3 regions of the Embleya sp. NPDC020630 genome follow, and region 3 is predicted to be linked to each of the others. Evidence: predicted binding sites of a transcription regulator. Region 3 holds the regulator's gene; each other region holds the start of a gene.

Region 1 (3,251 bases), on a different contig from region 3:
TGAGCGGGGCCTCGACGGCCAGGCGCACGATGTTCGCGCCGGTGGCCTCGTCGCCGTCCAGGTCGAGCTTGTCGAACGCGATGGTGGACGCCTGGAGCAGGGCCACGCCACCACCGGCGACGATGCCCTCCTCGACGGCGGCCTTCGCGTTGCGCACCGCGTCCTCGATGCGGTGCTTGCGCTCCTTGAGCTCGACCTCGGTCGCGGCACCGGCCTTGATGACCGCCACGCCGCCCGCGAGCTTCGCCAGGCGCTCCTGGAGCTTCTCGCGGTCGTAGTCCGAGTCGGAGTTCTCGATCTCGGCGCGGATCTGGTTGACCCGACCCGCGACCTGGTCCGAGTCACCGGCGCCGTCGACGATGGTGGTCTCGTCCTTGGTGACGACGACCTTGCGGGCGCGGCCGAGGAGTTCGAGACCGGCGGTGTCGAGCTTGAGGCCGACCTCCTCGGAGATGACCTGGCCACCGGTGAGGATGGCGATGTCGCCGAGCATGGCCTTGCGACGGTCGCCGAAGCCCGGAGCCTTGACGGCGACGGACTTGAAGGTGCCGCGGATCTTGTTCACGACGAGCGTGGCCAGGGCCTCGCCCTCGACGTCCTCGGAGATGATCATGAGCGGCTTGCCCGACTGCATGACCTTCTCGAGGAGCGGGAGGAGGTCCTTCACCGAGGTGATCTTCGAGTTGACGATGAGCACGTAGGCGTCCTCGAGGACGGCCTCCATGCGCTCCATGTCGGTCGCGAAGTAGGGCGAGATGTAGCCCTTGTCGAAGCGCATGCCCTCGGTGAGCTCCAGCTCGAGACCGAAGGTGTTGCTCTCCTCGACGGTGATGACGCCTTCCTTGCCGACCTTGTCCATGGCCTCGGCGATCATCTCGCCGATCAGGGGGTCAGCGGCGGAGATCGAGGCGGTGGAGGCGATCTGCTCCTTCGTCTCGACGTCCTTCGCGAGCGCGAGCAGCTGCTCGGAGACGGCCTCGACGGCCTTCTCGATGCCACGCTTGAGGGCCATCGGGTTCGCGCCGGCGGCCACGTTGCGCAGGCCCTCGCGGACGAGCGCCTGGGCGAGGACGGTCGCGGTCGTCGTACCGTCACCGGCGACGTCGTCCGTCTTCTTGGCGACCTCCTTGACCAGCTCGGCGCCGATCTTCTCGTACGGGTCCTCGAGCTCGATCTCCTTGGCGATGCTCACACCATCGTTGGTGATGGTGGGCGCACCCCACTTCTTCTCGAGCACGACGTTGCGGCCCTTGGGGCCCAGCGTGACCTTGACGGCGTCGGCGAGCTGGTTCATCCCGCGCTCGAGGCCGCGGCGCGCTTCCTCGTTGAACGCGATGATCTTGGCCATGTGGTGAAGTCCTCCCAGAACGGGGGTGAGTGCCGGACCGTACAGGCGCCCGCGACGGACGACCCGACCACCGCGAGGATCCCTCCCTCACGGGTGCCGAGCCTCACCGGCCCGGTCCGTTTCTGTCACTCTCACATCCAGAGTGCTAACGCCAATGATTAGCACTCGACCATGCCGAGTGCAAGCGCAACGGGCGAGTCCAAGGCCCCCCGCTCCACACCCGCGCGTGTCACACACCCCACCCCCACGCCCACCCGACCCCGCGTCGCAGCCCATCCACATGCCACCCACCCCGACCTCGGCCACCCCGACACGGATTCGCGCGACCCGCGCACACCCGGGCGCGGGTCACACGGGCCGGCCGCGATCGGGGATTCCCTACCACCGCGCCACCCATGCCCGCACGGGACGGGCTGCGCCGCGTGTGCCCCCGCGTTGTAGGCGCCGCGCCCGCCGACGCCCGGGCGCCCGCACGGCACGGTTTTGCCCGCGCCCGCCGGGGCCGGGTGTGCCGCCCGTGCGCCCACCGGGTGCGCACCGCGCCCGCACCACGTCCGCCGGTGCGTGCGCGACCGTGGCGGTTGGGTGGCCCGAACCCTGGGTATTGCCCGCACCCGGGCGGGTTCGGATGTGCCGCCCCTGGGCTCACGTCGGGTTCGGGTGTGGTGCCTTCTGCGCGCCGGTCTGCCCGCGGCTGCGCCTGCGTCGGGTCCGGTCGGGGTGCCTGTGGTTGCGCGGGGTTGCGTGGCGGGCTCGGCTGCGTTGGTTGCGTGTACCGCCGTACCGGCGCCGGCGATACCCCGGGGCCGCTCCGCCTCGCGCCGCCCGTCCGGCCCCGGTCGGCGCTCCCGCATGCCGCCGCCCGCCGAACCCGCACCCGCTGTGCCCGCGTCGCGCTGTCCCGACCCGGCGCACCACCCGCCCGCGCCGCGCCGCGCCGTGCCGCTCGTCCGGCCCCGGCCCCGGCCCGCGTTCCGCCGCACCCGTGCGCTCCGCCGCCGCTCGTGCAACGACCGGGGCCCGGCCCCCGCTTGGCGGGAAGGCCGGGCCCCGGTCATTGATCCGACAGGATCGGGCGTGTTGTGTGCCGCGATGTGTCGTGCAGTCCGTGTGTGGACCGTTTCAAGCAGAGGAGCGCATGGCTCCCGGTTCAGGCGGTGACGCGGACCATGTCGGCCTGCGGCCCCTTCTGCCCCTGCGAGATCTCGAACTCGACTCGCTGCCCCTCCTCGAGCGTCCGGTACCCGTCCATCTGGATCGCGCTGTAGTGGACGAAAACGTCCGCCCCACCGTCGACCGCGATGAAGCCGTACCCCTTCTCCGCGTTGAACCACTTGACGGCGCCCTGAGCCATTCCTAACTCCCCTGTTACTGGCCCTTTCACGGATACTGCACGCCGCAGCTCCGGGTTCGTATCCAGAAGGACCCGGCCCTCTGCTACGACCGCGGCTGAATGTATCCGGACGGATGCCCGGAGCAACAGGTCAATCGGACGAGAATTCCCGAGCGAATAAAACTCGCATTCCTCGCGAGTCTCCAAAAAAGCCGTATTTCAATTCGCCAGGAAAACGACTTTCCACACATATCGGATGTGATCCCGACCACGAGTTTACCGACGCGCCGCCGCCAAAGACGGGAAATGGAGCCGGTTAAACCCGGGTTACGCACAACCTTCGGCAGGAACGAAGAAATCCGCCGCGCGGTGCTCGCGCGGCGGATTTCCCGGTTCCGTTTCGTGCCCGATCGAGGAAGATCGGGACGCTCGGCCTATCGCGTCAGCAACCCCCGGCGACCGCCGGGATGATCGAAACGGTGCCCTTGTCGGGGATCGCCGTGGCGAGCCCGTCGGCGAAGCGCACGTCCTCGTCCTCCACGTACAGATTCACAAAGCGACGCAGCTTGC
Region 2 (3,251 bases), on a different contig from region 3:
ACCTCCTCCGGCTCGACCGCCGAGCCGCGCTTCTTGACCGTCAGGGTGCCGACGCCGCGCTCGCGCACCAGGGCCTTGAGCCGCTTGAGGTTGAACGGCAACACGTCGGTGATCTCGTACACGCTCGCGAACGCGGTGTGCACCAGCCGGTCCGAGGTCAGGTAGGCGATCGTCTCGTCCACCAGGTTGCCGTCCACCAACTCGCCGACCTCGGACACCAGATGGGCCCGGATCACCGCGCCGTCCGGCTCGTAGAGGTAGCGGCGCATCGGGCCCACCGGCGCCCGCCGGACCACCCCCGAGGCCAGCTCGGCGCCGCCGGGCAACAGGGTGGCACGCAGACCGGCCCGGGCGAGCCCGCCCCACCACAACACCGCCTCCTTGACGTCGCCGCGGTCGGAGACCCACTCCGCCTCCATACCGGCGGGCACGATCTCGTGCGGGATGCCGGGGGCCACCTTGGCCGCGCCGGCGGGGACGCGGGCGGCGAGGGTGGTCAGGAACGAGAAGGGCGGCGCGTACGACTCGGGGTCGAAGGTGCGACCGCGGGCGGTGCGCCGGGCCGGGTCGATCAGCGCCGCGTCGTAGCCGGACGGATCCACCTCGGTCGCGTCCGCGCACTCGACCGTGAGCAGGTCGGCCAGGCCCAGCGCCTCCGCGTTGGCCCGGGCCACCGCGCAGGTCGCCGGATCGAGGTCGACCGCGTGCACCGCGACCCCGGCGCGGGCCAGCGCGAGCGCGTCGCCGCCGATGCCGCAGCACAGGTCGATCGCCCGGCGGACGCCGGCCGCGGCCAGCCTGGCGGCCCGGTGGTCGGCCACCGAGGTCCGGGTGGACTGCTCCAGGCCGTTGGACGTGAAGAACATCCGGTCCGCGTCCGCCCCGAACTTGGCCCGGCCGCGCTGCCGCAACCGGGTCTGGGTGAGCGCGGCGGCGATCAACTCCGGCGGATGTTCCCGACGCAACCGGGTGGCCAGCGACAACTCGTCCGCGGCGTCGTGTCCGGCCAGCAGGTCGAGCAGGGAGCGGCCCTCGTCGGTCCGCAGCGCGGTGAGGGCTTCGATGGCGTCGGTGTACACCCGGCCATTCTCGCCGAGCGCCCGGCCCCATCGATCCGCGCCCATCGGCATGAAGCCGGTTCGATCGGTCCGCGCCCATCGGCATGAAGCCGGTTCGATCGGTCTGCGCCCATCGGCATGAAGCCGGTTCGATCGGTCTGCGCCCATCGGCATGAAGCCGGTTCGATCGGTCTGCGCCCATCGGTATGAAGAACGCTCGCGACGCGCTGAATCTGGCACTCTGGTTGACGGAGTGCTAACCGCCACCTAGTGTCTGTGCTGGCACTCTCCCCATGAGTGTGCCAGTGCGATACGAGCAGGTCCGGCACCCGCGACGACGGATCTGTCCCATTCGCCGACAGACATTTTTCCGTGAGATCTCCGAAGGGGGAGGTCGCATCGTGACGACCGCCAACACCAAGGTTGCCATCAAGCCGCTCGAGGACCGCATCGTGGTTCAGACGCTTGAGGCCGAGCAGACCACCGCGTCGGGTCTCGTGATCCCGGACACCGCCAAGGAGAAGCCCCAGGAGGGCGTCGTCCTGGCCGTGGGCCCGGGTCGTTTCGAGGACGGTCAGCGTCTGCCGCTCGACGTCGCCGTCGGTGACACCGTGCTGTACAGCAAGTACGGCGGCACCGAGGTGAAGTACAACGGCGAGGAATACCTCGTTCTCTCGGCCCGCGACGTGCTCGCGATCATCGAGAAGTGACATCGCGCTGACGCGCCGGAACCGGTGACGGTTCGACGACCCCGCCCCGGATCGCCCTGCCCTCGCGGCCGGTGGACCCGGGGCGGAGTCGGTTGTACGACGTCGAAAAGCAACCTTTAAGGACGAAGACCCTCATGGCGAAGATCCTCCAGTTCGACGAGAAGGCCCGGCGGTCGCTGGAGCGCGGCGTCAACGCGCTGGCCGACACCGTCAAGGTCACGCTCGGCCCCAAGGGCCGCAACGTCGTGATCGACAAGAAGTTCGGTGCCCCGACCATCACCAACGACGGCGTGACCATCGCCCGTGAGGTGGAGCTCGAGGACCCGTACGAGAACCTTGGCGCGCAGCTCGCCAAGGAGGTCGCGACCAAGACCAACGACATCGCGGGTGACGGCACCACCACCGCGACGGTGCTCGCCCAGGCGCTGGTGCGCGAGGGTCTGCGCAACGTGGCCGCCGGCGCGGCCCCGATGGACCTGAAGAAGGGCATCGACCTCGCCGTCGCCGCCGTGTCCGAGCAGCTGCTCGGTACCGCCCGCGCGATCGACGGCAAGGAGGACATCGCCGCCGTCGCCGCGCTGTCCGCCCAGGACAAGCAGATCGGCGAGCTGATCGCCGAGGCCATGGACAAGGTCGGCAAGGACGGTGTGATCACCGTCGAGGAGTCCCAGACCATGGGTCTGGAGCTGGAGTTCGCCGAGGGCCTTCAGTTCGACAAGGGCTACCTGTCGCCGTACATGGTCACCGACCAGGAGCGTATGGAGGCCGTCCTCGACGACCCGTACATCCTGATCCACCAGGGCAAGATCTCGGCCATCGCCGAGCTGCTGCCGCTGCTGGAGAAGATCATCCAGGCGGGCGCGTCGAAGCCGCTGCTGATCGTGGCCGAGGACGTGGACGGCGAGGCGCTGTCCACCCTGGTCGTGAACAAGATCCGCGGCACCTTCAACGCGGTCGCGGTCAAGGCCCCGGGCTTCGGCGACCGCCGCAAGGCGATGCTGGAGGACATGGCGATCCTGACCGGCGGTCAGGTCATCGCCCCCGAGGTCGGCCTCAAGCTCGACCAGGTCGGCCTGGAGGTGCTGGGCAGCGCCCGTCGCATCACCATCACCAAGGACGCCACCACCCTGGTGGACGGCGCCGGTGACGGTGCCGCGATCGCCGACCGGGTCAAGCAGATCAAGCGTGAGATCGAGTCCACGGACTCCGACTGGGACCGCGAGAAGCTGCAGGAGCGGCTCGCGAAGCTGGCCGGCGGCGTGTGCGTGATCCGCGTGGGCGCGGCCACCGAGGTCGAGCTCAAGGAGAAGAAGCACCGTCTCGAGGACGCGGTCTCCGCGACCCGCGCGGCCATCGAGGAGGGCATCGTCGCCGGCGGCGGCACCGCCCTGGTGCACGCGGCCTCGGTGCTCGCGGAGAACCTGGGCCAGACCGGCGACATCGCGACCGGTGTCTCGGTCGTGCGTCGCGCCGTGGTCGAGCC
Region 3 (3,251 bases):
CGTGTCCGGGCAGCCAGACACTCGCGTGCAACCCCCGCACCCGGGCCAGTGAATCGCTCCACTCGGCGGCGAACGCGTCCGAGCCGAAGACCGGCGGCCCGCTCTCCTCCACGATGTCTCCGGCGATCAGCACGCCGCAGTCCGGTACGTGGACGACCACGTCGTGGTCGGTGTGTCCACGGCCGGGCGCGAACAGCACCACCTCGCGCCCGCCCAGATCCACCGTTACCGGTGTGCCCGTGGACACCGGGCGGGTCGGCGGCACGATCCGCGCCGCGCGCATCAGCTCCGGGTCGAACCCGTGGTGGATGCCGCTCGCCCGCCCGGCCTCGGCCCACCGCTCCAGATACCGCGGCAGGTCCGCGTGGCCCCAGATCTCCGCGTCGGGGAAGGCGCGCAGCACCTCGTCGTTGCCGTAGCAGTGGTCGAAGTGACCGTGGGTGTTCACCACCGCGACCACCCGGTCGGGCAATCCGTGTCCGGGCAGTTCGCGGGCCAGCGAGGCCAGGATGTCGGCGGCCTCGTGGTCGTGCGAACCGGTGTCCACGAGCAGGATCCCGTCCCGCCCCGTGACGACCGCCACATTCAGTTCGAGGCCGGGCAACCGACGACGCAGTACGCCCGGCCCGATCGGCTCCCACGTGGCGTGTTTCGGCTGTTCGGCGCGTAGCATGCGTCAACCTTGGCACGGACGCAGGGGTACGGTCCGGATCGGGTGACCCGTACACTGGCACTCGGCGGGACGGAGTGCCAACCAGTGGGACGAACCACCGCCTACGCGACACGGCAACGGGTGGAAGAACGGGTCAGGGAGGTGCGCACCATGCTCGACGATCGGAAACAGGACGTGCTGCGTGCCATCGTGCAGGACTACGTGGCGACCCAGGAGCCGGTCGGCTCCAAGGCGCTCGCGGACCGACACAACCTCGGGGTCTCCCCGGCCACCATTCGCAACGACATGGCCGCGCTGGAGGAGGAGGGCTACATCACGCAGCCCCACACCAGCGCCGGCCGGGTGCCCACCGACAAGGGCTACCGGCTGTTCGTCGACCGCCTCGCGGGCGTCAAGCCGCTGTCCGGCGCCGAGCGCCGGGCGATCCAGACCTTCCTGGCCGGCGCGGTCGACCTGGACGACGTGGTGGGCCGTACGGTCCGGCTGCTCGCGCAGCTGACCCATCAGGTCGCCGTCGTGCAATACCCGTCGCTGACCCGCTCGACGATCCGGCACGTCGAGTTGCTCACCCTCGCGCCCACCCGGGTCATGCTGGTGCTGATCACCAGCACGGGCCGGGTCGAGCAGCGGGTGATGGACACGCCGGGCCCGGTCGGCGAGAACCTGCTCGCCGACGTCCGGGCGCGGCTGAACAGCCGCATCACCGGCAAGCGGTTCGCCGATGTGCCGTTGCTGGTCCAGGATCTCGCCGAGCCGTTCACCGCCGAGGAACGGCCGATCGTGGCGGACATCCTGGCCACCCTGCTCGACACCCTGGTCGAGCACAAGGAAGAGAAGGTCGTCCTGGCCGGGACGGCCAACCTGACCCGTTTCGGCATGGACTTCCCGAACACGATCCGCCCGGTCCTGGAAGCACTCGAGGAACACGTCGTATTGCTGCGGCTGTTGGGCGAGGCGACCGACCCGGGCATGGTCGTGCGGATCGGACACGAGAACATGCACGAAGGACTGGCCGCGACCTCGGTGGTCGCCGTCGGATACGGCAGTGGGCAGGAAACACTGGCGAAGCTCGGAGTACTCGGGCCGACCCGGATGGACTACCCCGGAACGATGGGAGCGGTGCGCGCCGTGGCACGGTACGTCGGACAGATCCTCGCGGAGTCGTAGAGTTGGCTACCGATTACTACGAGGTCCTCGGGGTACGGCGCGACGCCACCCCGGAGGAAATCAAGAAGGCCTTCCGCCGGCTCGCTCGGGAGCTGCACCCGGACGTCAATCCGGACCCGAAGACGCAGGACCGGTTCAAGGAGATCAACAACGCCTACGAGGTCCTCTCGGACCCGCAGAAGCGTCAGATGTACGACCTCGGCGGCGACCCGCTGTCCTCCGGGGGCGGCGGGGGCGGTGGTGGCTTCGGCCAGGCCGGCTTCGGGTTCAGCGACATCATGGACGCGTTCTTCGGCCAGGCCAGCCAGCGCGGACCGCGCTCGCGCACGCGCCGTGGCCAGGACGCGATGATCCGGATCGAGATCACCCTCGAAGAGGCCGCGTTCGGCACCACCCGGGAGATCCAGGTGGACACCGCCGTCACGTGCAACACGTGCAACGGCGAGGGCGCGGCTCCGGGCACCACGGCGCAGACCTGCGACATGTGCCGCGGGCGGGGCGAGGTCAGCCAGGTCACCAAGTCGTTCCTGGGCCAGGTCATGACGTCGCGGCCGTGTCCGCAGTGTCAGGGCTTCGGCACCGTGGTCCCGCACCCGTGCCCCGAGTGCGCGGGCGACGGCCGCATCCGCGCGCGGCGCACGCTCACCGTCAAGATCCCGGCGGGCGTGGACAGCGGTACGCGGATCCAGCTCGCGGGCGAGGGCGAGGTCGGCCCCGGCGGCGGCCCGGCGGGCGATCTGTACGTGGAGATCGTCGAGGTCGCGCACGCCACCTTCCAGCGGCGCGGCGACGACCTGCACTGCACGGTCACCATCCCGATGACGGCGGCGTCGCTCGGCACGAAGGTGCCGCTGCAGACGCTGGACGGCACGGAGGAGATCGACATCCGCCCGGGCACCCAGTCGGGCCAGTCGATCCCGCTGCACGGGCGGGGCATCACCCACCTGCGCGGCGGCGGCCGAGGCGACCTGGTCGTGCACGTCGAGGTGCAAACGCCGAACAAGCTCGACCCGGAGCAGGAGGAACTGCTCCGCCGCCTGGCCAAACTACGCGGCGAGGAACGCCCGTCGGGACAATTCACACCGGGCCAACAGGGCCTGTTCTCCCGCCTGAAGGACGCCTTCAACGGCCGGTAGCGGGCGGGCGCGACGGCGCGTCGTGACGTCGTCCTCAGGCGCCGGACGGGCTGCGATTCGGCCGCGTCCGGCGCCCTCGGGCCGCCTGCGGCGAGCGCCCTCAAACGCCGGACGGGCTGAATCCGACCGCGCCCGACAACGCGAAGCGGTCACGGCACGCCTCGACCGAGCGACGCCGAGGCCGCCCCGAGCCGTGGGCTGAGCCGCAGCCGGCCGGCGTGCGGGGCTCGGGTACTCCGGGGCGTCGGCGTGGCGGATGCGCTGCTCGGCGAAAA

Evidence for each region. Region 3 encodes HrcA, which represses chaperone genes, less so after heat shock. Its sites were predicted from a motif close to TTNGCACTCNGNNNNNCNGAGTGCNAA; they were not measured.
Region 1: a site for HrcA is predicted at 1,507-1,533, ahead of groL (chaperonin GroEL). Genes of this name have one in related genera too.
Region 2: a site for HrcA is predicted at 1,292-1,318, ahead of groES (co-chaperone GroES). Genes of this name have one in related genera too.

Annotation. Positions count from the first base shown of each region.
Region 1 is NZ_JBIRUB010000008.1:189,983-193,233, forward strand. Features, by position in the region: gene groL (chaperonin GroEL) at 1-1,348, opposite strand, end outside; gene ACH4XV_RS26910 (cold-shock protein) at 2,499-2,702, opposite strand; gene ACH4XV_RS26915 (MoaD/ThiS family protein) at 3,124-3,251, opposite strand, start outside.
Region 2 is NZ_JBIRUB010000002.1:203,393-206,643, forward strand. Features, by position in the region: gene ACH4XV_RS07105 (methyltransferase domain-containing protein) at 1-1,124, opposite strand, end outside; gene groES (co-chaperone GroES) at 1,460-1,768, shown strand; gene groL (chaperonin GroEL) at 1,903-3,251, shown strand, end outside.
Region 3 is NZ_JBIRUB010000003.1:538,741-541,991, reverse strand. Features, by position in the region: gene ACH4XV_RS13810 (MBL fold metallo-hydrolase) at 1-673, opposite strand, end outside; gene hrcA (heat-inducible transcriptional repressor HrcA) at 824-1,840, shown strand; gene dnaJ (molecular chaperone DnaJ) at 1,843-2,976, shown strand.